DNA from 2 places in the Enterococcus sp. UD-01 genome. Region 2 is predicted to be linked to the other one. Evidence: predicted binding sites of a transcription regulator. Region 2 holds the regulator's gene; the other holds the start of a gene.

Region 1 (16,457 bases), on a different contig from region 2:
CCTTAAAGGAGATGGGGATCACACAATTTATTCAGCAGGTGCCAACGTCAAGAAAAGAGGATTTAAACAAAATGATTTAAAAAAGGAGGAGTCGCTATGTTGTTTCAGTCCATTGCTTTAGGTCTGATTGGAGTATTTTGTATTATGGATTCACGTTTGTTAGGACGGATGAACTTTGAACGACCGCTGATTGTCAGTACTTTAGTCGGTCTGGTTTTGGGAGATTTGGAAAAGGGGTTATTGGTGGGAGCTTCGTTGGAGCTGATTTCGTTAGGGTTAGTGAATATTGGTGCGGCTGCGCCACCGGATATGAATATGGCGTCCATCATTGCTACTGCGTTCGCGATTTTGTCCAAGTCAAATGCAGAAACGGCATTAACGATTGCTATCCCGATTTCTGTGCTGGGTCAAATGCTGGGTATTTTAATGCGGACGATTTTATCCAACTTAACCCACACCGCTGACAAGTTGATTATTCAAGGTAAATTTGCCAACGCTCGCAAGGTTCATATTCTTTATGGCACGCTGCTCTATGCACTTATGTATTTTATTCCGATTTTTCTAGCGATTTATTTTGGCACGGATTTAGTCAAGCAGATCGTGGATATGATTCCTGAATGGTTGACCAATGGCTTAACCGTAGCTAGTAAGGTGCTGCCGGCATATGGATTTGCGTTGCTGCTACAGACGATGCTGACCAGGAAGATGGTGCCGTTTCTCTTACTGGGCTTTTTAGTCACGGCTTATTCCGGCTTAAATATTACTGGAGTAGCGGCTTTTGCCTGCATTGTAGCTTTTGTCATGGCACAAATCGGGAACAATTATTCATCACAGCAAGGCAACCAGGCTGCTGCTGAGCCGGATCCACTGGAAGATGACTTATAAGGAGGGCAAACAAATGGAAAAAACGAAAGATCCGAACCGTTGGAAGTATATGCAGTTTTTCTGGCGCTCTTGGGCAATTCAGGCTTCATGGAATTATGAGCGACAAATGAATATGGGATTTATGTACGGTATTGCACCGATTTTAGATAACCTTTATAAAAATCCGGAAGAAGAGGAACGAAAAAAAGAAGCGTATGAACGGCATATGATGTACTACAACTGTACTCCGCAAACCAGCGCTTTCGTACTGGGACTGGCGGCTTCCATGGAGGAACAATATTACGAAGATCCTGAAAATTTTAATCCTGAAACTATCAGTGCGGTAAAAACCTCTTTGATGGGACCACTGTCAGGAGTCGGTGATTCCTTTTTCCAAGGAACTATTCGAGTGCTGGCCTTCGGGTTGGGCATTAATCTAGCACAGCAGGGCAGTGTGTTAGGTCCTATTCTAGCGTTGCTCATTTCCTTTGTGCCATCGTATTTAGTGACTTATTACGGCGGTAAAATCGGCTACAACATGGGCAATAAATACTTATCCAAGCTTTATCAGGAAGGCTTGATGGATAAAGTGATGTATGTTTGCTCAATTGTCGGTTTAATGGTTATCGGTTCGATGATTGCCAGTATGATTGGCATCACAACGCCGTTGAAGCTGGGCAAGAGCTTTGTTTTGCAGGATGTGCTGGATAATATTATGCCGCAGATTTTGCCGTTAGGACTGACCTTTTTCATGTATTATCTGCTGCAAAGAAAAGTGCGCACCGGCTTAATGCTTTTGATCTGTATTGTCGGCGGCATACTTATGAGTGTTTTAGGCATTTTAAATTAAGGCGCAATCACCTATTAGGGGATTAAATAAATAGAAACCAAGGAGGAATTCAGAAAATGAATCCAAAAGAAATTGTCAAAAAAATTGTTGCAAAGCAAGAGGTTAAAAACGTAATCTTTGTCGGCTGTGGGGCGTCTAAAGCTGACTTATATCCTGCCAAATATTTTTTGGAACAAAATGCGCAAGTCTTGCGAGTAAGTCATTATACAGCAAATGAATTTAATTTCGCTACACCTGCTTCTGTAGATGAAAATACGGTCGTTATTTCTGCTTCTTTAGGCGGTACGACACCGGAAACAGTTGAAGCGAATGCCGTCGCTAAAGACAAGGGCGCGACCGTTATTAGTTTAACCAGAAGCGTGGATTCTCCGCTGACAAAAGATGCTGATTACGTCATTTATCACGGCTTTGCAGAAAGCTATGCCGCAAAACTGGAAAAAACCGGCTATTGTCTGGAGCTGGCGGTTGAGCTGCTAAACCAAGTGGAAGGCTATACTAATTACAACAAAATGCTGGACGGTTTTGCTGCGATTTACGAGCTGGCTCAAAGTAGTGCGGAAGCAGCACGAAAGGATGCAAAAAGCTTTGCTGAACGTTTTAAAGATGACCAACAGATTTATGTAATGAGCAGCGGCGCTACACTTGAAGTAGCCTACTCAACCTCTATTTGCTTAATGATGGAGATGCAGTGGCTTCATTCAGGCACATTCCATTCAGGTGAATTTTTCCATGGACCCTTTGAAATCGTTGATAAAGACGTACCGTTTATTTTATTTATGAATGAAGGTAAAACGCGCTCGATTGATGCCAGAGCATTGACGTTCCTGGAACGCTTTAATGCAAAGGTACAGGTGGTTGATGCATTGGACTTTGGCTTGTCCAGTCACATTGCCGCTGAGGTGCTTGATTACTTCAATCCATTCATCGTTACTGCTGTCTTCCGTGTGTACGCAGAGGCATTGGCCGCGGCTAGAGAACATCCCTTAACCAAGCGTCGTTATATGTGGAAACTTACCTACTAAAAGTGAAAAAGAGTGTGAGCCTAAGGTGCTTTTACTTTAGACTCACACTCTAAATACATAGAAACGGTAATCAAAAGTCAATTTCTTCGCAATTTCATAAAATCTGATTGCTTGAATCTAACCGACTTTTAGATAAAAGAACGTGCAGTTAGTTAAAAAGTTATAATGAATGTATGAAATAACAGGGATAGGTGATGAAGATGAGAAAAGAAATGAACGATTACTTATATGACTTGACACTACAGTTTCGTGAGGTACCAGAAGAAGTATTTTCTACTCATCATATTGCCCGCTCGCTACAGCTAAATCGCAGTACGATGAGCAGTTATTTAAATCAAGCGTTTCGCGAGAACGAATTGGTAAAAATTAAAAGCTACCCGACTCTTTTTTTGCATAAGCAGGCGTTACTGGATATAGGACTTACGCTTAAAAAAAAAATCTTTCAATCTATTGATGAGCTGCGACTGGAGCAGCCGCTCACTCATAGGGCTCTTGATACGGTCATCGGAGCTTCTGGCAGTCTGAAAACGTCCCTTGATCAAATCAAAACAGCTGTGTTGTATCCTGACAGCGGGTTGCCAATCTTGTTATGTGGCGCAAGCGGTTCAGGCAAAACGTATTTGGCCAATAAAATTTATGAATATGCGATCGAAGAACAGGTTATTGCCGCAGATGCACCGTTTATTTCGTATAATTGTGCTCAATATTTTAATAATCCTGAGCTGCTTTCTTCTGCGTTGTTTGGCCACATCAAGGGAGCCTTTACTGGCGCGGATGAACGACACAGCGGGTTGCTGGAAAAAGCGGACGGCGGGATTCTATTTTTAGATGAGGTGCATCGTTTATCAGAAGAAGGGCAGGAGAAGCTGTTTACTTTTATGGATACAGGTGCATTTTCCCCGATGGGCGACAACAGCATACGCAAAAGAGCTCGTGTACGACTGCTTTTTGCCACGACTGAAAATATCTACACGGAGTTTCTGCCTACCTTTTTGCGTCGTTTGCCGGTGATTGTTCATTTACCTAATTTTCAAAATCGTCCGCAGGCTGAGCGTATACAGCTAATCGATCTTTTTTTCATTGAAGAAAGCAACATCCTTTCACGGGAAATTCAAGTAAGCTATCAAATGCTGGATTTTCTGCTAAACTATGATCTGGAAGGCAATGTTGGTAAAATCAAGAATATCATTAAATACGCATGCGGCAGTGCCTATGTCCACCAAAAGAACCAGCCGCAGATTATCGTGACCCTGCAGGACTTACCAACCGAATACATGCTAAAATTCAAAGAGCAATTAAGCCGGCCGAAAAAAGAACGAGTCAATCGTAAATATCTTCCCCATACCAAGAGACAGATTCAATTAGAAAGTCGTGAAACCAGACAGCTACGGGAATTTTTTAAAACAATGCTTGAAGAATTTCAACGACTACAATTGAAAAAAATGACGACACAGCAGTTTATTGATACTACGATTCAGCGCGTGATTGAATTAATGGATGGATTTATTTTCCAAGGATCCTATGAAAAAGATCAATCCTTTTATGAAATTTTGATTTACAGCATTCGCCAAACCTTTGATTTTATGCAGGAAACGTACGGCTTTGCACAGGACGGTAATCGTGTGGTTGCACTAGCGAATTATCTGTATCTCAAAGATAAAAATGAGATTCTATCTTCTCAGAGGGCCTATCAGGCCTATTGGCAGGAGCTGACTATCTTTATGGATACGTTCATGAACACACCGCATTGGTACGCTAAAAAGCTGCTTTCTCATCTTTCGCAGCAGCTGGACCAGCCGGTTTTTGAAGAAGATGTGTTGTTTATCACGTTCTATTTCCATAGTTTGCACATTGCTGATTTTCCCAACGAGGTTAAAAGTATTGTACTTGCGCATGGCTATTCGACTGCCAGCAGTCTGGCCAATGTAGTCAACCGCATGCTGGGGAAAAACATTTTTCAGGCGTATGATATGCCAATCAACATTACGTTAGACAAAGTCGAAGCAGAGCTGAATCGTTATCTTAGTGATTATCGTACGGATGCCGGTCTGATTTTGCTGGTGGATATGGGGTCGTTTAATCAATTAAGTGAGAGGCTGGAAAGCAAGCTAACCGGACCGCTTTTAATCATTGATTACGTCAGTACACCGCTTGTTTTAGAAGTAGGAAATCAGATTATCAACGGCAAAAGTATTGTAGAAATCTATGAAGAAATTGGCGAAAAGCATCAGATTCATAAACAAATGACTTTACCGAAAATTAAAAAGAAAAAAGCTATTCTTACCTGCTGTTACACAGGGCTTGGCAGCGCCAATCAAATTCGTGACATTATTCAAAAATGCTTGGGGGAATCCGCTCACGAGCTGACGATTATCCCTTATGACTATCATAAGCTGCTGGACAATAAAACCTTCGAAACACCTTTTAAGCTCTACGATGTATTAATGATCATCGGCACGGAGGATCCTAAAATCCAACAAATCCCTTATCTTAGTCTGGATCAATTAATTAACGGCGCGGCGATTACTGATTTTGTAGCAATTTTAGAGCAGCATTTTGAGTTGGAGGATGAGCATTTAAAAGAAGAACTGATTTTCAACTTTTCAATTAATAAAATAGTTGAGAATTTAACTATTCTTGATGCGGATAAGCTATTACGCTTAGTGCAGCGGGCAATTGCAGAAGCAGGACGTCTTTTAGGAATAGAGTTTTCCAACAATCAGTTATTTTTACTTTATCTGCATTGCTGCTGCATGATTGAACGTATCCTGCGTAAAGAAAGTGTGGATGAGCAAGAAGATCTGGAAGAATATCTACAAAGAGAACGCGGTAGGCTAAAAGCTATCCACCAAGCTTTTTGGGAAATTGAAAATGAATATATTATTCACATTCCTGATCTTGAGCTGCGTTTAATTAATGATATTATCAATGGATAGGAGTGGTAGCAATGGAAAAAGCAGTTATTTTTGATATGGACGGGGTCTTAATCGACAGTGAAACTTATTATTTCAAACGGAGAATGCAGTTTCTACAAGAAAAGGGCGTCACGTCCGGTTCCACTCAATTAACTGATTTTGTCGGAAAAACAGAAGCAGGTATTTGGGAAACCATGATTCCAACAGATGAACACTTAAGAGAAACCTTGCGAAAAGAATATCAGGTCTTTCGGAAGCAGCATCCCATTCAGTTTGAAAAAGCTTTGCGCGCTTCTGCATATACCGTGCTAAAGACCTTAAAACGGCAAAAATACAAGCTGGGGTTAGCTTCGTCATCGCCGCGCAGTGAAATTGAACAGTTTTTACAGACCTGCTGTCTAGAGGACTTTTTTGATTATGTAATCAGCGGTGAAGAGCTTGAAAAAAGCAAGCCTGACCCAACCATTTATTTATTGGCACAAAAGCAGTTGAACTGTGAAAAAAACTTTGCTGTCGAGGATTCTACGATTGGGATTGCTGCAGCGAAAGCTGCAAATTTGTACACAATTGCCTTGAAGCAGAACTTTCCTGTTGATCAAAGCCAGGCGGATGTTGTGATTACTGATTTGTCTGAAATCGCAGACATTGTTGCAGAGTAGTAAAACTAGCCTGGATTTTATGAAAATTTTCAGAAAGTTTAAGATTTATAATGATTCTTTGCAAGTAACTTTACTAATGACGATAGTTGCAGTATAACTTGAGTTTGAGGTGAAGAATGTTGAAAAAGTTTATCAAGGATGATTTTTTTAGTAAAGGACACATATTTACAAAAATACGACAGTCCTTATTTGCTATTATTATGTGGATTCCCGTACTTCTGCCTATTTTAATCACAGCCAATTCAACAGTTTTCAGAAAAGTGAAGGACCAATTTTATAGATGGGATTATCGCGGTGGGTTTGTACTATATCGAAATTTAACAGCTGAATTGGTTTTCTTTCTGATTGCTGTTGTTATTATCGCATTTCTACTTGCGCATCGTAACAACTATCGCATGGAACATTATTACAAGCAAAAGAAGATGTATGATGAAGCGAAATTAGAACAAAAAGCCAAAGCTTTAGAAGCTATCTATACAGAGCGTTTTGGCGATCAGACATTCAGAGAAAACGTCACTTATTATTCGGTGGCGCCAGAGAAAAATCTGGCAGACGACTTGGTTAAAGAAACCTTTCGACAATTGGAGGAATCAAAATAATGAGCTTTCTTAATTATTTATTATCCTTGCTGGTTCTTTATCCGATTGTGGGTGCCTTTTGCTGGATTATCGGCGCCTTTTGTTATAAGTTTATTTATCGTCATGAAGTAACTGAGTTTCGCAAGCTTTCTACAGAGGAACAGCCATTTATCACGATCATGGTTCCGGCTCATAACGAAGAAGTAATGATTGAGCAAACGATTGAGTATCTGGCAACAGAACTGCAGTACAGCAATTATGAAATTCTAGTGGTTGATGATGGTTCAACCGACAGTACACCAGTTATTTTGCAGAAATTGCAAGCAAAATATGATTGCCTGCGGGTGATTCATATTGAGGATAACAAAGGAAAAGCACATGCGTTTAATATTGCTATTTCTTTTGCTAAAGGAGAGTACATTTTAAGTAATGATGCAGACACGATTCCTGAGCCGAATGCACTGCAGAAATATATGAATTATTTTATGACAGAAGAAGGTCAAAATATCGCCGCTGTCACAGCGAATATGGATGTTCAAAACCGAACGCGGATTATTGAAAAATCGCAAACAGTAGAGTTCTCCAGCATTGTCGGTACAATTAAACGCGGCCAAATGGGCACTTTAGGTACAATGTACGCTTATAGTGGCGCGAATACCTTGTACCGCAAGCAGGCTGTATATGATGCCGGCTTATTTCGTCAAGACCGAGCGACAGAGGACATCAGTATCTGCTGGGATCAGCAATTTAACGGTTGGAAAGCTGTGTTTGCCCCTGAGATCATGTTTTATATGAATGTGCCTAGCTCGCTTAAAATGCTTTATCTCCAACGTAAACGTTGGGCAAAAGGCGGAACGGAGGTTTGGCTGACTAACTTCAAAAAGGTTTTTAGCCACCCTATTCAGAATTTAAGTAAGGTCGTCATGTTTGTCGATCAAACACTAAGTATTATTTGGAGCTTCTTTTATGTTGTTACTATGCTGTTGTTTCTGATTTCGGTCGGACATTTTGTGCTTACGCACAGCTATGAACATGTGCTTTACGTTATGGATTTGGTATTTATCTTTGTTACTTTTGAAATGCTTGCTGGGTTTCTACAGCTAGTTGCTGCTTTGCTGTTGGATGATAACGGGCAAAAATTGAAATATCTTTTCTTTGCACCTTTTTACATGCTGTGGTACTGGCAGATGAATGCACTAACGATTGTTACGACCTTTATTCCCGCAGTAAAAACGATTCTTGGCTTTGGTGTAGGTACGTGGAAAAGTCCGGAGCGAACGAAAATGATAAAGTAGTCACTGAAACAAAATACGAGTGTCACTTCAAAGGGGCGTAATTAATGAGTATGAAACAATCAGTCATGAGGGCTACAGCTCTCATGATTATTTGTTTTACGCTCTTTAATATAACCTAATAATTGGTAGAAAGTAGTAAGCTAAAACGTTCAGCAGAATATACAATATGTTTTTTAATTTTATTCAAATAAAAATATTAAAAATTAAGTTATTAAAACAAATTATTTGTGATTATTTCTAATGTTTTGGTTTTGGAAATATTCTTTTTAGTGAAAATGTTTGCTTATTAAATATAATATATTTATATGTTTATGCGCTATTTTCGTTGAAATGAATTGTTTCATCCTGTTTTATTTCCGTGTTGACATTATTTTATCGTTATTTTATAATTATCAAGGTAGCTTTTAAAAGGTTGTTGGAAATGTTTCATTTTAATTTAATTATGTTTTTATTATATAATAATTATATCTTTTTGAAGATTTATATCGGTTTAATTGTGGATTATACGTATTAAATCTTCAATGATAGACCCATCTAACGCAAGTCAACGATTTTGTAAATTCCTCGTATTTTCTCCTTGTAGTTCTTTCCTTTAACCTCTACCTAATAAAATCAATATGAATAAAAAGAGCGGAGTTGTGTATTGTGAAGAAATTTTTGACGTTAAGTTTAATATCAACCGTTGTTTTAAGTGGTCTTGCACCTAATTTGGCTTATGCCACAGAAGAGCAACAAGCAGGCGAACAGTCGGAAACAGCAAATTCAGTGATTCAATCAGAAGCGACCAGTGAAAGTACTGTGGATTCTACAGAAGTGCAAGAACAAACAACTGATTCATTGTCCGTTGAACAAGAAGTGCCAGTAACTGCTCAGAGTTTAAGTACCACTGATAATAGTGAAATTGAAGTGCCGAAAAAGGCAAGAGTTGCATCTGCTTCGCGGGCAGTCACTTTTCCGACTACAATTGCCAAAATTTTTCCAGATCCAAATTTAGCCCTTTATATGGCAAGCTCAAATGGATTGGATATTCCGATTGATGAAGAAATTACACAAGATGTTTTGACTAATTGGCTTGGGAATTCGTTGGCGATGACTGGGACAAACAAGGATCATTATTTCGAACTGACTCCTATATGGGGAGACATTCAATCGCTAGAAGGCTTACAATATTTGACAAATATTCAAGAGGTGAGATTATCATTAAGTGGGGGAAACGTTGCATCAGGTGATCTTACTATTTTAGAACAGATGCCGCAGCTAAATAAAATTGATTTAGATGCTGACTCGCTAACAGATAACAGTTTAACAGTACTTGCTCAATTGCCTAACTTGAAGGAATTAAACTTGACTGCCAATCTTACTGATTTAACACCGATGAATCAACCTAATGTTCAAATAGAAAAACTTAATATCAGCCATAACCCAGTCACTTCCTTGGAACCGTTACGGGCAATGACAAAATTAAAAGAGTTGGATTGCTCGCAGACTGGAGTAGCTGATCTTGTTGGGATCGAATCCTTGCCGCTTGAACGATTGAATGTTGCGATGAATACTTCCTTAAGTGATATTTCAGCAGTGGCGACTATTAAAACATTGAAAGAGCTTAATGCTAGTTTTTGTAACATCACCGATATCACTCCTGTGGAAGCTTTAACTTCTTTAAATGTATTAGCACTAGCAATGAATAAAATAACTAATATTGATCCGGTAAAAGATTTAGTGAACTTGGAGTATTTGGCATTAGGCTATAATCAAATCTCCGATATTACTCCTGTGCAAAATTTGGTAAATATAAAAGATTTAGCCTTTGAAAGCAATCAAATCTCAGACATTAAAGCCCTGAAAAATATGACACAGTTGGTAAATATCGGTTTAACAGGAAATAAGGTATCAGATATTCGTCCATTAAAAGGCGCAGCCGATACGCTTGAACAAGCATATTTAGATCAAAATAAGATTTTAGATTTTAGTGTATTTCAAAGTAGTACGAGTGTTGTTTTAGGAGCAGATCAGGAAATACATGTAATCGGCAAAAGAACAGGTGAGCAAATTGTATTAACAAACCCTGCCCGCAGTACAGACGGCTCCATTTTAAAACCTGTTTCAATTTCAGATAACGGGACTTACGATGAAGCAACTAACCAAATTACTTGGACAAATATTCCAGCAGGCACTGAAGTATCCTATACATTTGACCAAGTAATTGGAGATTTCAATGGACTAGAACTACGTTTGAGCGGCACGGTCTATGTAGACGGAAGCGAAGATGATGTTCCGCCAGTCATCACAGCGGACGACAAAATCAGCTATGAAGTGAACAGCACAGTGACAGCAGATGATTTCTTAAAAGGAGTTCATGCGGCCACGGACGATGGCTCACCAATCGAAAGTGACTTCGACCAAGTAGTGGATTTAACTACACCGGGAAACTATGAAGTGACATTAACAGCGAAAGATGCAGCAGGAAATGAAGCAACACCGGTAAAAGTAACGGTAACAGTAACACAAGCGCCGGACACAACTGCGCCAGTCATCACAGCGGACGACAAAATCAGCTATGAAGTGAACAGCACAGTGACAGCAGATGATTTCTTAAAAGGGGTTCATGCGGCCACGGACGATGGTTCGCCAATCGAAAGTGACTTCGACCAAGTAGTGGACTTAACTACACCGGGAAGCTATGAAGTGAAATTAACAGCGAAAGATGCAGCAGGAAATGAAGCAACACCGGTAAAAGTAACGGTAATTGTTTCTGAACCGACAAAAGATCCGGATGGTGACCAAAATATTGAAGATGATAAGCCTGTTCCGCCAGGTGATTCGGAAGAACCGAAAGACCAGCCCAAGGATAGCTCAAATGATGAGCCGAAGAATAATACAAATGATCCTTCTTCAAATCAAAAAACAGAGGAGCCTGTGAAGTCAACCGACACTCATTCTAATGGATCAGTTTCGGCAACAAATCATCAATATCATACCAGCTTGCCTAACACAGGAGAAGCTCGTTCGACTATGTACACAATTTTCCTTGGGGTGTTTCTATTAGCCGGCAGCTTTTATGGTTTCTTTCAAAAGAAAAAATACTTGAAAAAGTAAATAATTAAAATGCAACGAAATCACTGGATGGTAAACTACCATTTTACATCCGGTGATTTTTTTGTCATTTATAATTGACAAAAGCAATAACGTAAGCTAAACTATTTTTGTCATATATACAAGACAGTTTTGAGAGGTGTGCTATGAACAATATCAGAAAATACAGAAAATTAGCTGGGATATCACAGGCGGAATTAGCGAGAAGAATTAAGGTTGCCCGCCAAACCATTAATTTGATCGAAAACGACAAATACAATCCGTCACTTGAATTATGTATTCGCTTAGCTAAAGTATTGGGCACCGATTTAAACACTTTATTTTGGATAAATGAGGGGGAAGAATAGTGAAAAGTTTAGACAATTATTTATTAAAACGATATGTAGGCTATGTCAATGAGCGTGATGAATATCAAAAGTCTAAAATTTATCAAACGTTGGCTAATGCTAATCTATTGACGATGTATCTAATCAGCTTATTTATGTTGATTAGTTTGGGTTGGGATGCGATGCATCAGCAGTTTACGTTGGGAACGATCCTACTGTTTCTCGCGCAGCAGATAAATTCGTACTATATTTTATTCAAGATGAGAAAATACCAACTGGCCCACTCGGAATTCTATGATGAAGCTTCCTATCAAGCTGCTGCTAAAGGGCTCAAAAGAAAGGCGGTTTGGGCCGGTGCTAATTGGGGGATTATCATGTTTGTAATGATGAATTTTGTCTTTCCAGCTCTGGGAAAAGAACCGATTCACGTGACGTGGATAAGCGTAGCGATTTATGTAGTTACCGGCGCACTTTTTGGTTCAACAATGTATGCACTTGCGAGAAGTCAATTAAAATTAATTAAGGAAGAATAAAGGAGAAGATAGGATGAAACTTGCAAAAATGAAGCAAGAAGAGTTTAATGAATATTTAAAAACAGCCGTTTCAGAATACGCACAAGACAAAATTAAAGCAGGAACCTGGGAAGAAGCAGAAGCGTTACAGCTGGCGCAAAATAGCTTTGATGAATTACTGCCGGAAGGACCACAAACAAAAGATAATTATGTCTTTTCTATATATACATCAGAAATCGGCGAGCCAATCGGACTGATCTGGGTGAAAGTGACGGCGCAAAAGGGCTTCATTTACGATTTTATGATCGCAGAAAAGTATCGTGGCCAAGGTTTTGGCAAACAAGCACTGCTTGAAATAGAAAAATGGGCAGCGGAGCAAGGTCTGGCAGAGCTAGGATTGCATGTGTTTGCGCATAATCAAACCGCTTATGGATTGTATAAAAAAATGGGCTATCTGGAAACGGATATTACCATGGTAAGAAAGATAAAATAAATTTACTACTTTAATAAGAATTTGTGAAAAAGCCTCCGTTCCATTATAATAATACCGACAGAGGTGGTGGGAAAATGAATACTAAAGAAAAAATGTTAGAGCTGATTAAAAAGAAACAATCCGGCGGCAGAGTCAGCCAAATGGCGGCACCTAAAAATGATCGTAAAAATATGAGAAAAGGTCCGAAAATTTACAATAAATAGCAGAATTCTTAAAAAAACGAGCGTGAAGCAAAAGTGTTATTTACTTTTGTCTCACGCTCTAAGTACGAATAAACGGCGGGAGCAGAAGCAACTCCTTCGGAAATAAGCCGAAATTCACAAAAATTTGAAAAACAATTTTCGTGAATTCCTTCTTATTTCTCGGAGTTTAACACTTCTGTCCCAGCCTCCTTCCATATAATTAGCTTAATTCAATTCTTTTCGCAGTTTTTGAATGATTTTCTGTTTTCGGTAAGTTTAGCTTTAATACACCATTTTTAAATTCGCCGGTAATCTTGTCTTCATCCACATTTGGTAGGTAGAAGGAACGGTTGTAAGAAACCAGGCTTCTTTCTTTGCGCAAATAATTTTGTGTGTCATCTTTTTCTTCAGAATGGGATTCATGCTTTGCGGAGATGGTTAAGGTGTTGTCTGAATACTCAACAATCGTATCTTCCTTATCGCATCCGGGCATATCTGCTGTCAGTTCGTAATTATTGTCATTTTCCTTAATGTCTACTTTAGGCACATTGGAAAAACCAAAGAAATCGTTAAACGCCGGACTAAACACATCATGAAAATCAGGAAACATATCACGCATACTTGGAACATTTGCCATAATGAATCATCCTTTCTAAAAAGTATTTATTGCTTTTACACTTCTGTATTAATACTTTTTTGCTAAAAATGCAAGTAAAATGAATTTTCAAGCATCAATGCGTTACACTAATAAGTACAAAGAAACCAAAATGAAGGAGCAGACCGACATGCAAACACAAGAAGAGCTCCAAGCAGCAGTGAAACAATTCCTCACGCAGCATCAATGTTTAAAGACCTATGATCATTGTTTGGATGTGGGCAACTATGCATTTGAGCTAGGTAAGAAGTTTTTAAAAGATCCTTATAAAGCACAGATTGCGGGCTATTTACATGATATATCGGCTATCTATCCAAACGAAGAACGTATTTCTGTTGCCAGAAAAATGGGGCTTGATTTATATAAAGAAGAGTTGGATTTTCCGTTGATTATTCATCAAAAAATTTCTAAGGAAATGGCGCTGCGGCAATTTGGCGTTACTGATTCGGAAATTCTCTCTGCGATTGAATGCCATACAACGCTAAAAGGGGATTATTCGGCTGTGGATCTAGTTGTGTTTGTGGCAGATAAAATCAAATGGGATCAAGCGGGGAAGCCGCCTTATTTAGATGGTTTATTGCAGGCGTCAGCTTTTTCTTTGGAGCAGGCAGCGGCTTATTATATTGATTATTTGCTGAATCATGAAATTAAAGTCCTGCACCCTTGGCTGTTGGCGGCGCATCAGACTCTGAAGCAACGGTTAAAATAGTTGATGAGGTTCGAGTATTTGAGTTAAAAGACCTTTACCTGTTGAAAAATTTGATTTTGCTTGTTGCTGAAGTCGCCGTTTATGTCTATACGTGTTTAGAGCGTAAAACAAAAGTGTGTTTCATTTTTTGTTTTACGCTCTTTTCGATTTTTATTCTTCTGTGGAGCGCTGTGAGTGATTTTGTTGAAATTCTGTTAAAATCTGCCGCACTTCATCTGTTGATTTTGTATTCATCAAGGTTACCCGCAGATCACTTGCTCCGGGGAAGCCTTTTACGTATATTTTGAAAAAGCGATGGAGACCGACAATAGAGCGCGGAATTAACGGCGCATACTGATCCTGTAAATCAAGCTGCAGCTGCAGCAGACCTAGTAATTCCTGCGGTGAGTGTTCTCTTGGTTCTTTTTCGAAAGCATAAGGATTTTTGAAGATACCTCGTCCGATCATAATGCCGTCTACGCCATATTTTTCTGCCAGCTCTAAACCTGTCTGACGATCAGGAATGTCGCCGTTAATAGTAATTAGCGTTTGCGGGGCAATTTGATCGCGCAGTGCAACAATTTGCGGAATCAGATCCCAATGTGCAGGAACCTTACTCATTTCAGCTCTTGTGCGTAAATGAATGGATAGGTTAGCGATATCCTGTTTAAGTATATGAGTGATCCAGCTTTCCAGCTCACTAATTTCATTATAGCCAATTCGCGTTTTAACACTTACCGGCAGGTTACCGGCTTTTGCTGCGGCGATTAGTTCCGCAGCTACTTCCGGTCTTAAAATTAAACCGCTGCCTTTTCCACGTCCAGCAACGTTTGGAACCGGACAGCCCATATTTAAATCAATACCTTTAAAGCCCATTTCAGCTAAGCCTAAGCTCATTTCTCGGAAAAATTCTGGCTTGTCACCCCAAATATGAGCGACCATTGGCTGTTCATCTTCAGTAAAAACTAAACGTCCACGCACGCTTTCTTTACCATCTGGATGACAATAGCTGTCGGAGTTGGTAAATTCAGTAAAAAAAACATCCGGTGCGCCGGCTTTTTTCACCACATGTCGAAACACAACATCCGTCACATCTTCCATTGGTGCTAATATGAAAAAGGGCTTCGGCAGCTCTGCCCAAAAATTATTTGTCATTTTTATACTCTCCACTCTCTACTTAATTGCTATCCAGCATTATACTAAGAATTACCGAAAGAATCAAAAAAGAAATTTACTATGCTTGTTAAATCAATTAATACAAATGATTGCTTGACACTACATAGATATTTATCTATATTATAATATAGATAAATATCTATGTAAGGAGGCGGACTGTTTAAAATGAACTATGAAAAAACGTCATTGATACTCAAAGCCATGGCTGATTCTAAAAGACTGCAGATTATTGATCTTTTGTCAGGCGGTACCTTATGTGCTTGTGAGGTATTAGAGCATTTTGATTTTACACAGCCGACGCTTTCTCATCATATGAAAGTGTTGGAAAAAGCAGGCATCGTTTCGGTAAATAAGCGCAGTCAATGGCATCACTATACCTTAAGAGCCGACTTTGTTGAAGAATTTATGTCGTCAATGACCTTGTTGCTTGCAAAAAGTCCAATGACAGAAAGCTTCCAAGAACCAAATGATCAACTCATTGATAAGGAGATAGTGATTAAATGACCTATGCATTAGAACTAAAAGAATTGAAAAAAGTCTATTCGACTGGCGTCCAAGCCCTGCGCGGGATTGATTTAACCGTAGAAGAAGGCGACTTTTATGCATTGCTGGGACCAAACGGCGCCGGTAAATCCACGACCATTGGAATTATTACATCACTGGTTAACAAGACATCAGGTAAAGTAAAGGTTTTTGGCTATGATTTAGATACGGATTTAGTTCGGGCGAAACAGCAAATTGGCTTAGTTCCGCAAGAATTTAATTTTAATCCGTTTGAAACTGTCCAGCAAATCGTGGTGAATCAGGCTGGTTATTATGGTGTTTCCCGTAAAGAAGCGCTTAAACGGAGTGAAAAGTACCTAAAGCAATCTAATTTATGGGAGAAACGTAACGAACGTGCCCGGATGCTTTCCGGCGGTATGAAACGTCGTTTGATGATTGCTCGAGCTCTAATGCATGAGCCGCGTTTGCTTATTTTGGATGAACCAACTGCTGGTGTGGATATTGAATTAAGACGTGAAATGTGGGAGTTCCTAAGAGAATTGAATGAAAGCGGCACAACGATTATTTTGACGACACATTATTTAGAAGAAGCAGAAATGCTGTGCCGTAATATTGGCATTATTCAATCGGGTGAACTGATTGAAA
Region 2 (16,457 bases):
TTTTGTTGCGCTGAATAAAAGTAATGTTTGTAACAATAAAAGCGTTTTGTAACTAAATTGAAAATAATTGTAACCATTTTAACGTTTAGAGCATAGAAAATTATGGTAGGATTGATATGGTAAGATTTTTATGAGTAACTGGAGGGGTATAAGTGAAGCACAAAAGTCTAACATTATTAATCACAGGGATGATGACGGTTTCAGCTACAGTAGCACCAGCTTGGGCGCTGGCCGAATCCGCTGATAAAAAAATAGAGCAACAAGATAAAGAAATTACGACATTAAAAGATAAACAAAAAGGCATCAGTGCGCAAATCAGCAGCTTGGAAGAAGAAATATCTTCTATTTATGACAAAGGAATTGAGCTGAATCAACAAAAAACTACTTTAACTAAAGAAGCACAACAATTAAAAAAAGAAATCGTTTCTTTAACAGAACGAATTAATAAACGAACAGATGCCATTCAAAAGCAAGGTAGAAATGTTCAAGTGAATGGTCAAGGTTCTCAAATTCTTGATATGATTTTAAATGCAGATTCGATTACCGATGCGGTCGGTCGTGTACAGGCGATCTCTTCAATTTTAACTGCAAACAATGATTTAATTGAACAACAAAAAGAAGATAAGCAACAGGTCGAAGATAAAAAAGCGGCAGTCCAAAAGAATCTAGCGGCTGTTGAAAAAGCAACCAAGCAGTTGGAAGAAGAAAAGTCTACGTTAGTTGCTAAACAAGCGGATCTCAACGTTTTAAAGGCAGAAGTTGATTCTGAAACTGCTAGCGCTGAAAATTCAAAAAGCGAATTAGTGAAAAAACAACAGGAAGCATTGAAAAAAGAGCTGGCTGCCGCAAAACAATCAGAAAAACAACCAGCATCTAGCAGCAAAGAAGAGAAAAAATCAGCAACAACTGAAACAACAGAGACTAGCTCAGAATCGGCCTCTCAACCTGCTGACCAAGCGCCTGCTGAATCGGTGCCGGATAGTTCTCAACAAAGCACCGATCAGAGCAACACAGGTAATCAAGGCAGTACGACACCATCAGATACACCTGAAACACCCGTAACGCCCCCAGCAACGTCTGGAGACGATACTTTCCAAGCCTTAAACGCGTTACGTGTCGCCAACGGCTTAAATCCTGTCAGCTGGGATGCTGGTCTAGCGGCAGCAGCCAGCAGTCGAGCAGCAACTATGCTGGACTATCAAGTACCAGCGGATCACTGGAATAGAGGAGATGAAGTGATCGCCTTTATGTTTGCGCCGGGCAACTCGGTGATTATGGCTTGGTACAATGAAACCAATATGATTTCGCCGTCCGGAGCAGGACATCGAAATTGGGAATTAAACCCAAGCATGACACGTGTTGGCTTTGGCTATGCAGGTGACGTAATTGTCGGCCGTTCGGCTTAAGCAAAGAATAAATGGATTTACAAAAACAGGGTGAGCCAAGAATAGGCGCACCTTTTTTGTGTCTTAAAATACGTAGCAAATACTTGATGCCCGGCTGTTTCTCTATAGCGGACCCTGAAAATATGAATTTTCATTTCGTTCTGTGTTATAATAACCAAGTTAGCAATTTTAGCAGCGGAGGTCTAAATAGATGGATGGTATTTTACCTTTATGGAAAGAAGCAGGCATGACAAGCCATGACTGTGTTTTCAAATTAAGGAAAATTTTACATACAAAAAAGATTGGTCATGGCGGTACGTTGGATCCGGATGTATCAGGAGTATTGCCGATTTGTGTCGGTAAAGGAACCAAGGTCATCGAATATATGGTGGATTCTGGAAAGACTTACGAGGGTGAAATTACCTTGGGCTTTTCTACGACTACAGAAGATGCCGGCGGTGAAATTGTTGGAAAAACAGCATTAACGACTCCTTTTTCTGTTGAGGAAATTGATCAGGCGATGGCGAAAATGACGGGGGAGATTACGCAAATTCCGCCGATGTTTTCCGCGGTAAAAGTAAATGGCAAGCGACTTTACGAATATGCAAGAAATAATGAACAAGTAGAACGTCCTATACGTAAAGCAATGATTTATTCCTTTCAGCGAACCAGTGAGCCTGTCTTTGATGCAGCTAATGGAACCCAGAGCTGGCGCTTTAAAGTGGTTTGCGGCAAAGGAACTTACGTTAGAACCTTATCCGTTGATACAGGTGCTTTGTTAGGGGTGCCTGCACATATGTCTTATTTGACGCGTACAGCCAGCGGTGGTTTAAGAGCAGAGCAATGTCTGACGTTGGAGCAAGTAGCGGAAAAAATGGCTGATAATAGCAGTGAAGAGCTGTTATTGCCGATTGAAATTGCCGTAGCACAATTTCCGCGGATTGATTTATCAGAAGCTTTATATCAGAAGGTTAAAAATGGTGTTTTCTTAACGCTCAAAGAGCTTTCTTTAACCGAACAGCCGGAAACGTTGGTCGCCTTGTTTTATCAGGATCAGGTTGTGAGTTTGTATATGATGCATCCAACCAAAAAGAATGTGTTGAAACCAAGTAAAGTATTAAGAAATAACTAAAAGAAAGAAGATTTTACTATGCAAATTATTTCAATTAGACATCCTTTTCAGAAAGAGCAAATCCCTGCCGATGATGTAGTAATGGTTCTGGGCTTTTTTGATGGAGTCCACCGCGGACATCAAAAGGTTATCCAAACAGGCAAGGAAATCGCAGAAAAGCAAGGATTAAAGTTAGCTGTCATGACCTTTAATCAGCATCCGTCAATTGTTTTTCAAAAAATTGTTCCTGAAAATATGAAATATTTGAACAGCTTGGCACAAAAAGAACGATTAATGGCTGATTTAGGTGTGGATATTTTATATGTTGTCGATTTTACCTCTGCGTTTGCTCATTTAGCGCCGCAAGAATTTGTCGATCAATATATTGTAGGGTTAAATGCTAAAGTTGCTGTTTCTGGCTTTGATTATACCTATGGACCAAAAGATATTGCCGATGTGGCACATTTACCGCTTTATGCAAAGGAACGTTTTGATGTCGTAACGGTAAGTAAAGAAGAATTGGACGGCGTTAAAATTAGCTCAACGCGCATTCGCGAGCTAATGGAGCAAGGTCGGATGGAAGCAGTCACCGAGTTGCTCGGCTACGTGTATGAAACAGAGGGAACGGTGGTCCATGGCGATGCCAGAGGCCGTTTGCTTGGATTTCCTACAGCAAATATCAAAGTCAAAAGCACTGTACGTTTGCCAAAAGTAGGTGTTTACGCGGTTCAAATCCAAATCGGCGATACATGGTACGTCGGCATGGGTTCGATTGGACACAATGATACCTTTGGCGAAGGGCGGGAATTAACGGTTGAAGTCTATATCTTAGATTTCCATCAAGATATTTACGGAGAGCAGGTAGTTGTCCGCTGGAATCATTATTTGCGCGATCAGGTAAAATTCAATGGAGCTGAACCACTCATTGCACAATTGAAGCAAGATAAAGCAGATACGGCCGCTTATTTTGCGTAATTAATAATGAATAAAGCTGTAGTCCTCGGAAATGCAAAGAGCCGACTACAGCTTTTTCATTTTGAGTATGGAATGTTTGAAAAAATTTAGAGAAATTATTAAAAAATCAAATTTTCTATTCTTAAAAGTGATGGAAAACGGTATACTAGTAAGAAATAAATGAAATGGGTTTAAAGGGGAGCTGTATGGAACAAAAAAAGAAAAAAGCAAAGTTGACTCGTCCTTCCAGTAAAAAGGAGCTTAGAATATCAACGGTCTGGTTCTTTTTGTTAGCTGCTTTTGGTGGTGCAGCATGTGCTTACTGGTTATATTGGTCCTGGGATTATCAAGACAACTCTGCTCCGTCATATGAAGGCTACCATTTGACTGAACAGACTTTTGATTCATTGATAAAAAAGCAATTTACGTCAGCCGAACCAGTAGTAAAAGGAGTGAAAGTGAATGAGCGATTTGCAGAAGGTGAACTAGCCTTAGCTGCTCGCCAGCGTTATCTGAAAGCGCCAGCCCAGCTACCTTTTTTTAAACTGACAGATGTGGCCCAAAAACAAACAACGTATACTGCAATAGCGGATTTATCCAGCTTGAAGCACGTAGAAAGGGTAGAGTTTCCAGTTTGGGGTGATCCAGACGGAACGAATGATTTACAAATTTATCAAGGCAGCTATGAGCTAGCCACAAATACTTGGCGGTGTGAAATTCCGATTAAGCAGCATAAAGAAGCTGGTCATTATCAGGTGAAAATTAAAGTCACTAGAAAAAATGGCGCTACTGAACAGACAGACTTTGGTGAATTTGTGATAGAACAACCAACAATCACTGCAACAGTAGATGGCGCGCGTGCGGAAAAGGGTCAATTTGATATTATTGGAAAGGCCACAACAGCGGCTGATATCGAAAGTTTGTCTGTACCTGTATGGACAAAGGAAGATCAAAGCGATACGAAAGCCTACCGTGCTAAAATTAAAGCAGACGGCACATATAGTGTGCATGTTGACTATGAGGACTTCGATTTCACAAGTGGTCTTTATTATGGCAAAGCAAAACTATTGAGTGCTAATGGATTAACAGCTGAAGGTGAAGCCGGCTCGGTCGCCATTGAAGTCAGCCGACCAGTGCGGATGCGTCTTTTACATGATGCAACCTTGTTTAAGGATCGAACCCTTGCTAAGGCAATCAGAAAGCTTCCCGTTAATAGTATGGCTTATGTCAAAGGAATTGTTTACAATGACAATCAGAAAATTTATCGCACAACAGATGGCTATATTTCTGCTGAAAACATCGATGTTAACGAGATGATGGAAGATATTCGCACGATTTCTCATCGTGGAAATCACCAAGTAGCACCCGAAAATACAATCCCAGCTTTTCAACAATCCAACGGTTGGGGAGTTGAAACAGACATTCGTTTAACCAAAGATAAACATTGGGTTGTTATGCATGATGCAACAGTTGATCGCACAACCAATGGTAAAGGCAAGGTTAGAAATTTAACCTTGGAGCAAATTAAAAAATTGCGAATCGATCAGGGAGCCAATAAAGAGAAATACACAGCAGAACAGTTGCGAGTTCCAACGCTGGAAGAATATTTGTCAGTAATAAAGATGAAACAGAGTGTTCCCTTTATAGAAATCAAAGACGAAGAGATCGCTGCTGCTGATTATGATCGATTAGCCGAATTAATTCGAGCCTATGATTTAGCTGATCGGGCAATCATCATTTCTTTTGGCTATAATAATCTAGTCGAGATGCGTAAGCGTCTGCCCGAAGTGCATGTTCAGCTCCTCGTTAGAGATCTGACAGATCAGTTGATTGATCAAGTGAGTACTTTTGGTGAAAATGCTGGTTTAAACATTAATTATGCCAGCGTTGCCGGCAGAAATGATTTGATTGCTAAAGTGCAAAGTAAGCACTTAGCGGTCAGTCTTTGGGGTGTTCCTCAAAGTGAATTTAAAAAGATGGAAGCCTTAGGTATTAATAACCTGACCACCGATTATGAATAATTACCGGATTTCACTGGATTAGCTAGTAGCTATCATTCAGTGAAATCTTTTTTTGTTGAGATCAATCATCATACGTTACTCCTTTTTGAAAAAATTTATATTTAATAAAAAGTGAATGATACCAAAGGTCTAATTGAGAAACATTCTCATTCTAACACAAAAATAAAAAAAATCAATCTTGAATTTATCAATATGTGGTAGTAATATTATTCCTGCAACACAATATATAGTGTTTGCGAAGGAGGCAGCTTATGGACAATTTAACCATCATCTATATTAGCTTAAGTGGAAATACGACAGATTTTGTTGAACGCTTGAGTAACTATTGTAAAATGGAGCGCGGGATCAACGTGACATCCATCAATATAAAAGAATACAAGGGAGAATATTTGATTCGCGAGCCTTTTGTAAGTATTCTTCCATCCTATCTGGAAGGCGGCAACGGTATTCACAATGGCTATCAAGAAATCCTAACCACAAAATTAGGTGATTTTATTGCAGCGAATGATAATGCTCAATATTGCTACGGCATTATTGGTAGTGGCAACCGCAATTTCAATAAACAGTTTTGTTTAACTGCTTATCAATATGCAGAGCGATTTCAGTTTCCAGTAATCGATGAGTTTGAATTACGCGGGAGCGATGACGATATTATTCGCATAGCAGACAGCATTATTACACAGCGCAATGCATTTATTGACAAGCAGGAGGCAGAGTAATGGAGAAGGCAACAAACAGAAAAGAATACTTTTATCTAAATAATTTGGTCAATATTCCGGTAGATGGAAAAATTCAGCTACAGCATGATCAAGAAGCACTCAACGCTTATTTTTCTGACGAAATTTTACCTAAGACCGTGACCTTTTCTACGTTAAAGCAAAAGCTGACTTATTTAGTAGAAAATCAGTATATTGATTTGGAGGTGTTAAAGCTTTATCCAAGTCAAAACATAGCGGAGGAGTATGATTTTGATTTTATCAAAGCCTTATTTCAACGCATTTACAACGCCGGTTTTCAGTTCAAAAGCTTTATGGGCGCCTACAAATTTTACTCCCAGTATGCTTTGAAAACAGATGACCAGCAACAATACTTAGAGCGCTTTGAAGATCGCATCGCTTTCAATGCCTTGTACTTGGGCAATGGCGATCGTACGTTAGCTTTGGAATTGGCGGATGAGCTGATTCACCAGCGCTACCAGCCCGCGACCCCAACCTTTTTAAATGCTGGTAAAAAACGTCGTGGCGAAATGGTTTCCTGCTTTTTGATTGATTTTGCAGATTCAATGTTATCTATCGGCCGCGGTGTCAACGCTGCGTTACAGCTTTCTCGAATTGGTGGGGGAGTCGGAGTGAACTTAAGTAATTTGCGAGCTGCTGGAGATCCGATCAAGGAAATCATCAATGCATCGTCTGGTGTTTTACCTGTAATGAAAATTTTAGAGGATTCATTTAGCTACAGTAATCAGCTAGGGCAGCGCAATGGCGCTGGTGTGGTCTACTTAAATGTCTTTCATCCCGATATTTTAGCCTTTTTAGCTACAAAAAAGGAAAATGCTGATGAAAAAATTCGAGTAAAAACCTTATCATTAGGCTTAGTAGTTCCGGATAAATACTACGAATTAATTAAAACCAACCAGCCAATGTATTTATTCAGCCCTTATTCCGTTGAAAGGGAATACGGTCAACCATTTTCTTATATTGACGTCACCAAAGAATATGACAACTTAGTGGCAAATCCTAATATTACTAAAACAAAAATCAACGCCCGCGAATTAGAGCAAGAAATATCCCGATTACAGCAAGAATCTGGTTATCCTTATATTTTAAACATTGATACAGCGAATCGAACCAATCCGGTTAACGGTAAAATTATCATGAGTAATTTATGCTCTGAAATCCTACAGCCTCAAGAGCCGTCTACGTTAAATGAAGATTTATCCTATGACCGAACAGGAACAGACATCAGCTGCAATCTTGGCTCAAGCAATATTGTAAATATGATGAAGTCAGCTGATTTTGGTAAATCCGTAGAATTAGCTATTCGAGCATTGACGACTGTCACAGATTTAAGCTCTGTCAAGGAAGTTCCAACTATTCAAAAAGGGAACGATCTATATCATACTATTGGTTTAGGTGCGATGGGTCTGCATACTGCATTGGCACTGGAACAGATTGAATACGGCTTGCCAGAATCCTTAGAATTTGTTGAAGCGTATTTTTTAGCAGTCAATTATTATTCATTAAAAGCAAGCAATCAAATTGCACGGGAAAAAGAAGCAGTATTTCACGATTTTGCGAAATCTACTTATGCGGACGGCACTTATTTTGATTCTTATTTGGAAAGTGAATTTGTGTTTCACAGTGATAAAGTAAAACAACTCTTCCGTCATGTGAAATTACCTACAATCAATGATTGGCAAAGCTTGAAAGAAGACATTCAAAAAACGGGCTTATATCACCGCAACCGCTTAGCAGTAGCGCCAAACGGCTCAATTTCTTATGTGAATGAAACGAGTGCTTCTTTGCATCCGATTACTCAGCTGATTGAAAATCGTCAAGAGAAAAAAGTGGGTTCTATTTTCTATCCGGCACCTTACTTGTCGAACGAAACAATTGATTTTTACAAAACAGCGTATGACTATGATCAACGAAAAATTATTGATGTCTATGCAACAGCGCAAAAGCATATTGATCAAGGGATGAGCTTAACACTCTTTATGCGTTCAAAGCTACCGGCAGGTCTTTATGAATGGAAGCAACCTGATCAGCCTAAGCTAACAACCAGAGATTTAAATCGTTTGCGCAACTATGCTTGGAAGCAAGGCATTAAATCACTTTACTACGTGAGAACCTATACCGAAGACGATGAATTCAGCAGTGTCAATACGTGCGAAGCATGCATGATTTAATGGAGGGAAAAAGATGAGCTATCTACATTATAAAGCAATTAACTGGAATGAAATCGAAGACGAGCTAGATCATGCTACTTGGGAAAGAGCGACTTCTTTATTTTGGCTGGATACACGAATTCCTGTGTCCAATGATTTAACCGACTGGCAGGCATTGACAGCGAAAGAACAAGAAGTATTAAATAAAAATGCCGCAGCGCTGGCCACCTTAACGACATTTCAATCATTGAACGGGTATAAGGTAATCAAAAATAGTCCGCATACCCAACAAGAATCGGCGATTTACAACAATATTCAATTTATCGAAACAGTTCATACCAAAACCTATAATGCCTTATTAATGGCCTTTAATTCATCTGAAAAGGTAGAGGAGCTGCTGCAGTGGGCAGATGAAGAGACTCAGCTGCAAAAACGACTAGACTTAATTCATGATTTATATGCTGAAGAATCTATTTTGAAAAAACGCCTGGCTAACCTGTGCTTGGAAGGAATTTTAATGTATAGCGGCTTGTATTTGTTCCTGCATTATTGGACTGAAAAACGTTTTACGAATGTTGCGGAAATGATCAAATTAGTCGTGATGAATGAATCTCTCCATTGCCAATATTTGGCCAATAAGCTGCGAATTTCTTTACAAAAGCTGGATGAAAAAGAGCAAGAGACGTTTAAAGAATGGGCGTATACAACAATTAATTATTTTGTTATCAATGAATTAGATTTGATTGATATGCTTTATGCTGAATCGGAGTATGGAAACGAAGCAGAAATTTTAGTCCAGCAGGCTGCGAATAAAGTCTTGACAAATCTTGGTTTTGAACCTTTGTTTGCAGGTGTAGAGTCAGAATTGGCGACTATCCAAAATCTGTTGAGTAAGCTTACAACGCATGATTTGGAACCGCGTAAAAGCTTAGCTAACCAAGTTGAAACTGATCAAATGTCTGATGAGGACTACGATTTTTAAAAAGGAGAAGATAATATGCAGCACCGTGTAATGAACTGGAATAAAATAGAAGATGAGCTTGATGATTACGTTTGGGATAAAGCAACCTCCCAATTTTGGCTGGATACGCGTGTACCGATTTCCAATGATTTAGCTGACTGGCGCAAGCTGTCGCCGGTTGAGCAGGAAGTCATCAAAAAAGTCGTTGGCGGCTTGGCTTTATTGGATACCTTACAGTCCGAAGAAGGTGTCAACGCTATGCGGGATCACGTAAGAACCAGAAAAGAAACAGCGATTTTGAATGACTTTTTGTTTATGGAATCTATTCATGCCAAAAGCTATGGCACAATCTTAATTTCACTGAATACAATGAAGGAAATTAACGAAGTGTATGATTGGATGAATAATGATCCTAGAATGCAATACAAAGCGAAGCGCATTAATGATATCTATCAGTCAGGCTCACCGCTGCAAATTAAAATTGCCAGCATCTTTTTAGAAGGTATCTTATATTATAGTAATTTCTTTACGCCGCTGTGGTATCGCGGTTCCAATCAGTTAGCAAATTTAGCTGAGCTGATTAAATTAATTATTCGCGATGAATCGGTTCATGGCACGTACCTTGGCTATAAATTCCGGTTAACGTTTAACGAATTATCAGAAGTTGAGCAAAACGAATTAACCACTTGGATGTACGAATTACTGGATGACTTAATGGAAAATGAGCTGGCATATACAGAAGAAGTCTATAGTCCAATTGGATTAGCCGAAGATGTGAAAACTTTTGTCCGCTATAATGCCAACAAAGCTTTGCAAAACATGGGCTTTTCCCTATACTATGAAAATGCCAATGTAGATGATGTGAATCCGATTGTGATGAACGGCATTTCAATCGAAACCTCAAATCATGATTTCTTTTCACAAGTTGGTGCCGGTTATCTAATGGGCGATGCCGAAGCCATGGTTGACGACGACTACGATTTTTAAAAACGAAAGGTTTTCCTTCCCAAAAAAGAGGTGAGTCGAAAGTCGTTGAGGTTCGAGCAATCGGAGTAAAAGATGAACAAGATGCTTTTTATATTGAACGGATTTTATGAAACTGCTGAAGAACCTGACTTTTGTCCACCGTTTGTTAGTAGGAAGAGGACAAGACAAAACTGTTTTTTTAGTTTTGTCTTGTCCTCTTTAAGTAGTTTGAAAACTAATCAAACATTTTCTTAGCAGCACGTGCTAAGGTTGGTAAATCCTTGTCGTAGCGGGGTGTTTTTACTAAACGCGACATTGGGATGCCGGCAAAGTGAAAAGCAGCAATCTCACCGGAACGAACAGCACTTTGTTCGGTAAAAATCATTTGATAAGGCTGTTCTACAAATTCGCCAGTGAAGGCTAAATTTGTGGAATGCTGTGGGATCACTTTTGGTCGATCAGTTTTAGCCCGATTATTGAATAAAGCGGAAGCATACGGCATATAAACCGGTATGTTATTAATGACACTGTCATAGATTTCCGTTTCCTTTTCTCGAATATTGCCTGGGCCCGGATCGACTTTTGAAAGCTGTCCGATTAATTCCTCCAGCATTTCTTTCCCAGTCATTTTAATGTATTGTTTGTCAACAAATTCACCGCGACGTCTAGGATAAAGGAAGTAGCCCCAGATTACTGTTTCATTTGGCTTTTGCGAAGTGAAATGTGGTTGGTGGTGCACCACGATGGACATATTGACATCCTTTTGTCCTAAAGGCGTAATTGGCATTGTTGAAATAAAGGAATTCAACGCATTACCGGGAACCTGTGTCGTGATTCGAGTAATTTCATTTAACAGTAAATGATCCTTTGTTGTTAACGTAAAGCTGACCCATTCACTGGCATCACGATCGGCAAAGAATTTATCTGGATTGCCCAAATTATAAAAGCGTTCAGTTGCTTTTTTCCATAAACCGGAAGCAGCACCGTAATCCATATTTTCAGGAGCCGGTGTATGATAGTCGCCTAAAGTAGCGGAGTCAGTAATCGATCCGTTAGTAAAAATAACAGCAGTATCTTCATCAACTACCACGTGTTCTTCTTCTTGAGTAAGCGTATTGGTCATTTTTAAGCCAGTTACAGTAATTTCATCCTGCATCGCTGTTTCTTTAAATTCCCAATCTGTAACACGGCGATTTAAGACAATCTTACAGCCTTGCTCTTTTAGATAATTAATTAGCGGCAACATAATACTTTCATATTGATTGTAACGTGTCCGATTGACTCCGACTAAATGTTCAATTTGCGTAAATTCATAGATCATTTGATGCATGTAGCGGCGTAGCTCTTGCGCGGAACTGCGTGTCCGAAAAGCAAAGGTCGTTTCCCACATAAACCAGAAATTCGTTTCAAAGAAGTGCGGATCGTCTTTAAAATAATCAGCGATTGTCACATTGTCCAGCTTTTCTTCTTCAGAGTCCGGCATTGCAATTAGTTTCGTTAAAAGCAGACGGTCTTTATTGTTAAAGCCCAGTTTGCCGCCATCAATAATGCCTTTGCCGCCTTCCATTAAACGTGCTTTGTCAAAGGTACGGTGTTTTGCATCAAAGTCACGGGTATCCTCTTCAGCAGTCATACCCGGCTCAGTTGCAGAAGGAATTCGGCTTAACAAATCCATCAGGTCGACGTAAGTTCGGTAATTTAGCATCCGGCCGCCGCGGGCAATATAGCCCTTTTGGTTTTCTAAGGGATGATTTTTGTTCCAGTATTCATCAGTGACGGTGTCTGTAGGTGCTCCATCGTTGGAACCATGATCATCTAAGGAATAAAAGGTAATTTGCTCTCCCTGCCATTTGCCTTCTTGAATCAAGTAAACTGCGGCGGCCATGTTGGCGATGCCGGCACCGATCATAATTGCTTTCTTTTTTCTCATGATAATCCCTCCAATTATTTGGCTGTATATGTGTTGGTGTAGTGACTCATTTAAATTGATTCGTATTCGTCATAGAGATGACTGTCATCTTCAAGTAAGCCAGTTTTTTTGCCAAGATACACAGCTCCTAGTACGACAAGACCTAAACCAATACCAAATTTCATCATTTTTTTGCTCATGAAAATCCATCCTTTCAATTTTTTTAAAACGAACTTTATACTTAAAGGATAGTTTCTTTTTCAAGGAATGCCAAATAAAAAGGTGAAGGGAAAAGGGAAAGTTGGACAAATTGAATGGAGTGTCTAATTTTTAGAAGGAGTCAAAAAGCTACTATAGATAAATAGCAGAAATTTCAAGAATGTGTAACTTTAGCATTTTTTTATAGCTTTATTTGTCAAATACGTTTAGTATGCTTATAGAAGCTTAATTTTTTACATTGAATGCTATATTCATATAGTTGAACCAGACCCTAAAACAGCCGTTTATTTGGAGGAAAGCTAATCCATGAAAAAAAGTAATACAGCTTTTGATAACAAGGTGTCCGCTTATATTCATATTCCCTTTTGCGAACATATTTGTTATTATTGCGATTTTAATAAAGTCTTTTTAGAAGGACAGCCGGTAGACGAATACATTCAAGCGTTACTAACGGAAATTCGTCTGACTAAAGAGCAATATCCTAGTAAGGATACAGAAACAATTTACATCGGTGGCGGAACACCGACCTCGCTGTCGGCTAAGCAGCTGGCAGTGTTGCTAAAAGGCGTGCGCGAGCTATTGCCTTTTGATGATACACATGAGTTTACAGTAGAAGCCAATCCGGGTGATTTAACGCAGGAAAAGCTGCGGGTAATGAAAGAGTTTGGTGTGAATCGCCTTTCGATGGGAGTTCAAACTTTCGATGATCGTTTACTGAAAAAAATTGGACGCAAGCATACGGCTGCTGATGTTTACGATACGATGAAATTTTTGGAAAAAGAACAGTTTTCCAACGTTAGTATAGATCTTATTTATGCCTTACCGGGGCAAACCTTAGCGGATTTTCGTGATACGCTTAAACGAGCAATTGAGCTTGATTTGCCGCATTATTCGCTATATTCTCTGATTCTTGAAAATAAAACCCTATTTATGAATCTGGTTCGACAAGGACGTCTTGAGCTGTCGGATCAAGAAATTGAAGCGCAAATGTTTGAAGAAACCATCACCGCGATGGAAAAAGCAGGACGGCATCAATATGAAGTCAGTAATTTTTCTTTAAAAGGAATGGAAAGCCAGCACAATCTTGTCTATTGGGACAATGCTCATTATTATGGATTTGGTGCGGGGGCAAGCGGCTATTTAGGTCACACTCGTTATCGCAATCACGGACCGATCCAGCATTACTTGAACCCCTTGCGTAAAGGGCAGCTGCCAACGTTAGAAACGGAAAGCCTGACCTTAAACAACCAAATTGAAGAAGAAATGTTTTTAGGTTTAAGAAAAAAAGCAGGCGTTTCTAAAGCAAAATTTGCTGCAAAGTTTGGTCGTCCGCTAACGGAAGTTTATCAAGAAACAATTCCGGATTTAATTCAAAAAGGTCTGCTGATTGAAAATGAAGAGACCTTCCAATTGTCAGAAAAAGGCCTGTTTGTCGGCAACGATGTTTTTGAAGCTTTTTTATTGGACAAGGAATAAAATAGTATGTGTAATGACCTGAAAGGCGGCAAAAATTGCTTTTTTTCAGGTTTTTCTATTTAGTTAGCACTCTGGATAGGAGAGTGCTAAAAAAGAAGTTTTTCTCTTGACATTAATGGAGGGAGTTGGTATATTTATAATTGTATTAGCACTTGAACGTTATGAGTGCTAATGGAGGGTGGTAATTATGTTAACTGAAAGACAAAAGAATATTTTGCGTCTTATCATCCAAGAATATACAAATACGGGTACGCCTGTAGGCTCTAAGAAGCTGATGGAAGACGGTATTAAGTCGAGCTCAGCCACAATTCGAAACGATATGAAAACATTGGAAGAATATGGTCTTTTGTTAAAAACCCATTCTTCATCCGGCAGAATACCTTCGATGAGCGGATACCGCTATTATGTGGATCATTTGCTCAGTCCGGCGGAGATTGGTCAGGAAGAGCTAGAGCTGATTCGGCAATCGTTCGGCAAAGAATTTCATGAGATTAATGATATCATTGAACAGTCGGCCGAAATTCTATCAGATTTGACCAGCTACACAGCTTTTTCGCTAGGACCGGAAGTGAAAGAACGCAAGTTGACTGGTTTTCGGATTGTTCCTTTAAATGAACGTCAAATCATTGCTATTATTGTAACCGATAAAGGCAATGTAGAAAGTCAGGTGTTTGCTGTTCCGGCTTCGGTATCCAGTCAGGATTTAGAAAAAATGACACAGATCATTAACGACAAGCTGGTAGGTCAGCCGTTATTGACGGTCTATCATCGACTAAGAACAGAAATTCCGATGATTTTGCATCGTTACTTCCAAACCCCTGACGGTATGATGAAACTATTCGATGCAATGCTGGGACATGCCTTTGAGGAAAAGGTCTTTGTCAGCGGACGGATGAATGTCTTGGATTTTGGTATGAAGCAGGATCTTGATCAAGTAAAATCGGTTTACTCCTTTATGCAGAATACAGATGCACTGACCCACTTGTTAAGTGTAGGCGATCAAACAGATACACCGATCGCTATACGGATTGGAACGGAAATAGGAAATGACTTATTGGAAAACATGAGTATGATTACAGCAACCTATGAAGTAACTGGACATGGAAAAGGAACCATTGCACTTTTAGGACCGACCAGTATGCCTTATTCAAAGATCTTCGGTCTGGTTGACGTGTTCCGCCATGAATTAGCTTCTAAACTTGGCGCTTACTATCGCTTTTTAGATGAATAAGCAAGAAGTTACTATATAAAACTACAAATCTACGGAACCGAGAAGGGAAGTTGCAAGAGTGACCAAAAAAGAAGAAACAAATGAAGAGCTTACGGATCAGCAAGTGGAAGAGGTTGATGCTGTTGAGCCTTCAGATGTTCCAGAAGAAGCTGAAGTAACAGAAGAACAGCGCTTAGAAACAGAACTTTCTGAAATGGAAGACAAATTCTTAAGAGCACGCGCAGAAATCGCCAACATGAACAATCGTTTCAAAAACGAACGGGAATTACTAGTGCGCTATCGCTCACAAGATTTAGGCAAGAAGCTGCTGCCTTCGATTGATAATTTAGAACGAGCAATGGCCATTGAAGTAGAAGGAGAACAAGGTGCCAGCCTGAAAAAAGGCGTAGCGATGGTTCTTGAAAGCATTCAAGGCGCTTTGAAAGAAGAAGGGATTGAAGAAATTCCTGCGAAAGGTGAAGTCTTTGACCCGAATTTACATCAAGCGGTTCAAACGATTCCGGCAAGTGACGAAACACCTGCGGATACTATCGTAGAAGTTTTACAAAAAGGCTACAAACTGCACGATCGCGTTTTACGCGCAAGTATGGTTGTTGTTGCACAATAAGCAGCAAAACAAAAACTTGCATTCTAATAGAAAAAGCAAAAATTAAAAAGAAGATAGGAGATCATGAACTATGAGTAAAATTATCGGTATTGACTTAGGAACAACAAACTCAGCTGTCGCAGTTTTAGAAGGCGGCGAAGCAAAAATTATTGCAAACCCAGAAGGAAATCGTACGACTCCTTCCGTAGTTTCTTTCAAAAATGGTGAAATTCAAGTTGGGGAAGTAGCAAAACGTCAAGCAGTAACGAACCCGCACACTATTTCATCTATTAAACGTCATATGGGCGAAACGGGCTACAAAGTAGATGTCGACGGTAAATCTTATACACCACAAGAAATTTCTGCAATGATTTTACAATATTTAAAAGGCTTTGCGGAAGATTATTTAGGTGAAAAAGTAGACAAAGCAGTCATCACTGTTCCTGCTTACTTTAACGATGCACAACGTCAAGCAACAAAAGATGCTGGTAAAATTGCCGGTTTAGAAGTAGAACGGATTGTCAACGAACCAACAGCAGCAGCGTTGGCGTATGGTTTAGACAAAACAGATAAAGACGAAAAAGTTTTAGTTTTTGACCTTGGTGGCGGTACTTTTGACGTATCCATCCTTGAACTTGGCGATGGGGTCTTTGATGTATTATCAACTGCAGGCGATAATGAGCTGGGCGGGGACGATTTTGACAACAAGATCATCGATTACATGGTAGCAGCATTCAAAAAAGAAAACGGC

The links. Region 2 encodes HrcA, which represses chaperone genes, less so after heat shock. Its sites were predicted from a motif close to TTAGCACTCNNNNNNNNNGAGTGCTAA; they were not measured.
Region 1: ABH902_RS14160 (Hsp20/alpha crystallin family protein) is a predicted target of HrcA. The motif match lies at 13,475-13,501, and genes of this name have one in related genera.

What each region holds. Positions count from the first base shown of each region.
Region 1 covers NZ_JBIYEU010000021.1:8,826-25,282, forward strand. The annotation lists gene ABH902_RS14095 (PTS sugar transporter subunit IIB) at 1-80, shown strand, start outside; gene ABH902_RS14100 (PTS mannose/fructose/sorbose/N-acetylgalactosamine transporter subunit IIC) at 97-885, shown strand; gene ABH902_RS14105 (PTS system mannose/fructose/sorbose family transporter subunit IID) at 899-1,714, shown strand; gene ABH902_RS14110 (SIS domain-containing protein) at 1,771-2,736, shown strand; gene ABH902_RS14115 (sigma 54-interacting transcriptional regulator) at 2,937-5,672, shown strand; gene ABH902_RS14120 (HAD family hydrolase) at 5,684-6,310, shown strand; gene ABH902_RS14125 (hypothetical protein) at 6,427-6,909, shown strand; gene ABH902_RS14130 (glycosyltransferase) at 6,909-8,183, shown strand; gene ABH902_RS14135 (LapB repeat-containing protein) at 8,829-11,279, shown strand; gene ABH902_RS14140 (helix-turn-helix transcriptional regulator) at 11,423-11,623, shown strand; gene ABH902_RS14145 (DUF3278 domain-containing protein) at 11,623-12,135, shown strand; gene ABH902_RS14150 (GNAT family N-acetyltransferase) at 12,149-12,607, shown strand; gene ABH902_RS14155 (hypothetical protein) at 12,682-12,810, shown strand; gene ABH902_RS14160 (Hsp20/alpha crystallin family protein) at 13,010-13,426, opposite strand; gene yqeK (bis(5'-nucleosyl)-tetraphosphatase (symmetrical) YqeK) at 13,575-14,153, shown strand; gene ABH902_RS14170 (tRNA dihydrouridine synthase) at 14,304-15,287, opposite strand; gene ABH902_RS14175 (ArsR/SmtB family transcription factor) at 15,474-15,812, shown strand; gene ABH902_RS14180 (ABC transporter ATP-binding protein) at 15,809-16,457, shown strand, end outside.
Region 2 covers NZ_JBIYEU010000007.1:15,950-32,406, reverse strand. The annotation lists gene ABH902_RS07830 (CAP domain-containing protein) at 153-1,406, shown strand; gene truB (tRNA pseudouridine(55) synthase TruB) at 1,597-2,517, shown strand; gene ribF (riboflavin biosynthesis protein RibF) at 2,536-3,471, shown strand; gene ABH902_RS07815 (glycerophosphodiester phosphodiesterase family protein) at 3,657-5,471, shown strand; gene nrdI (class Ib ribonucleoside-diphosphate reductase assembly flavoprotein NrdI) at 5,723-6,190, shown strand; gene nrdE (class 1b ribonucleoside-diphosphate reductase subunit alpha) at 6,190-8,379, shown strand; gene ABH902_RS07800 (ribonucleotide-diphosphate reductase subunit beta) at 8,393-9,340, shown strand; gene nrdF (class 1b ribonucleoside-diphosphate reductase subunit beta) at 9,356-10,306, shown strand; gene ABH902_RS07790 (oleate hydratase) at 10,521-12,215, opposite strand; gene ABH902_RS07785 (methanol dehydrogenase) at 12,266-12,394, opposite strand; gene hemW (radical SAM family heme chaperone HemW) at 12,720-13,889, shown strand; gene hrcA (heat-inducible transcriptional repressor HrcA) at 14,077-15,120, shown strand; gene grpE (nucleotide exchange factor GrpE) at 15,179-15,727, shown strand; gene dnaK (molecular chaperone DnaK) at 15,798-16,457, shown strand, end outside.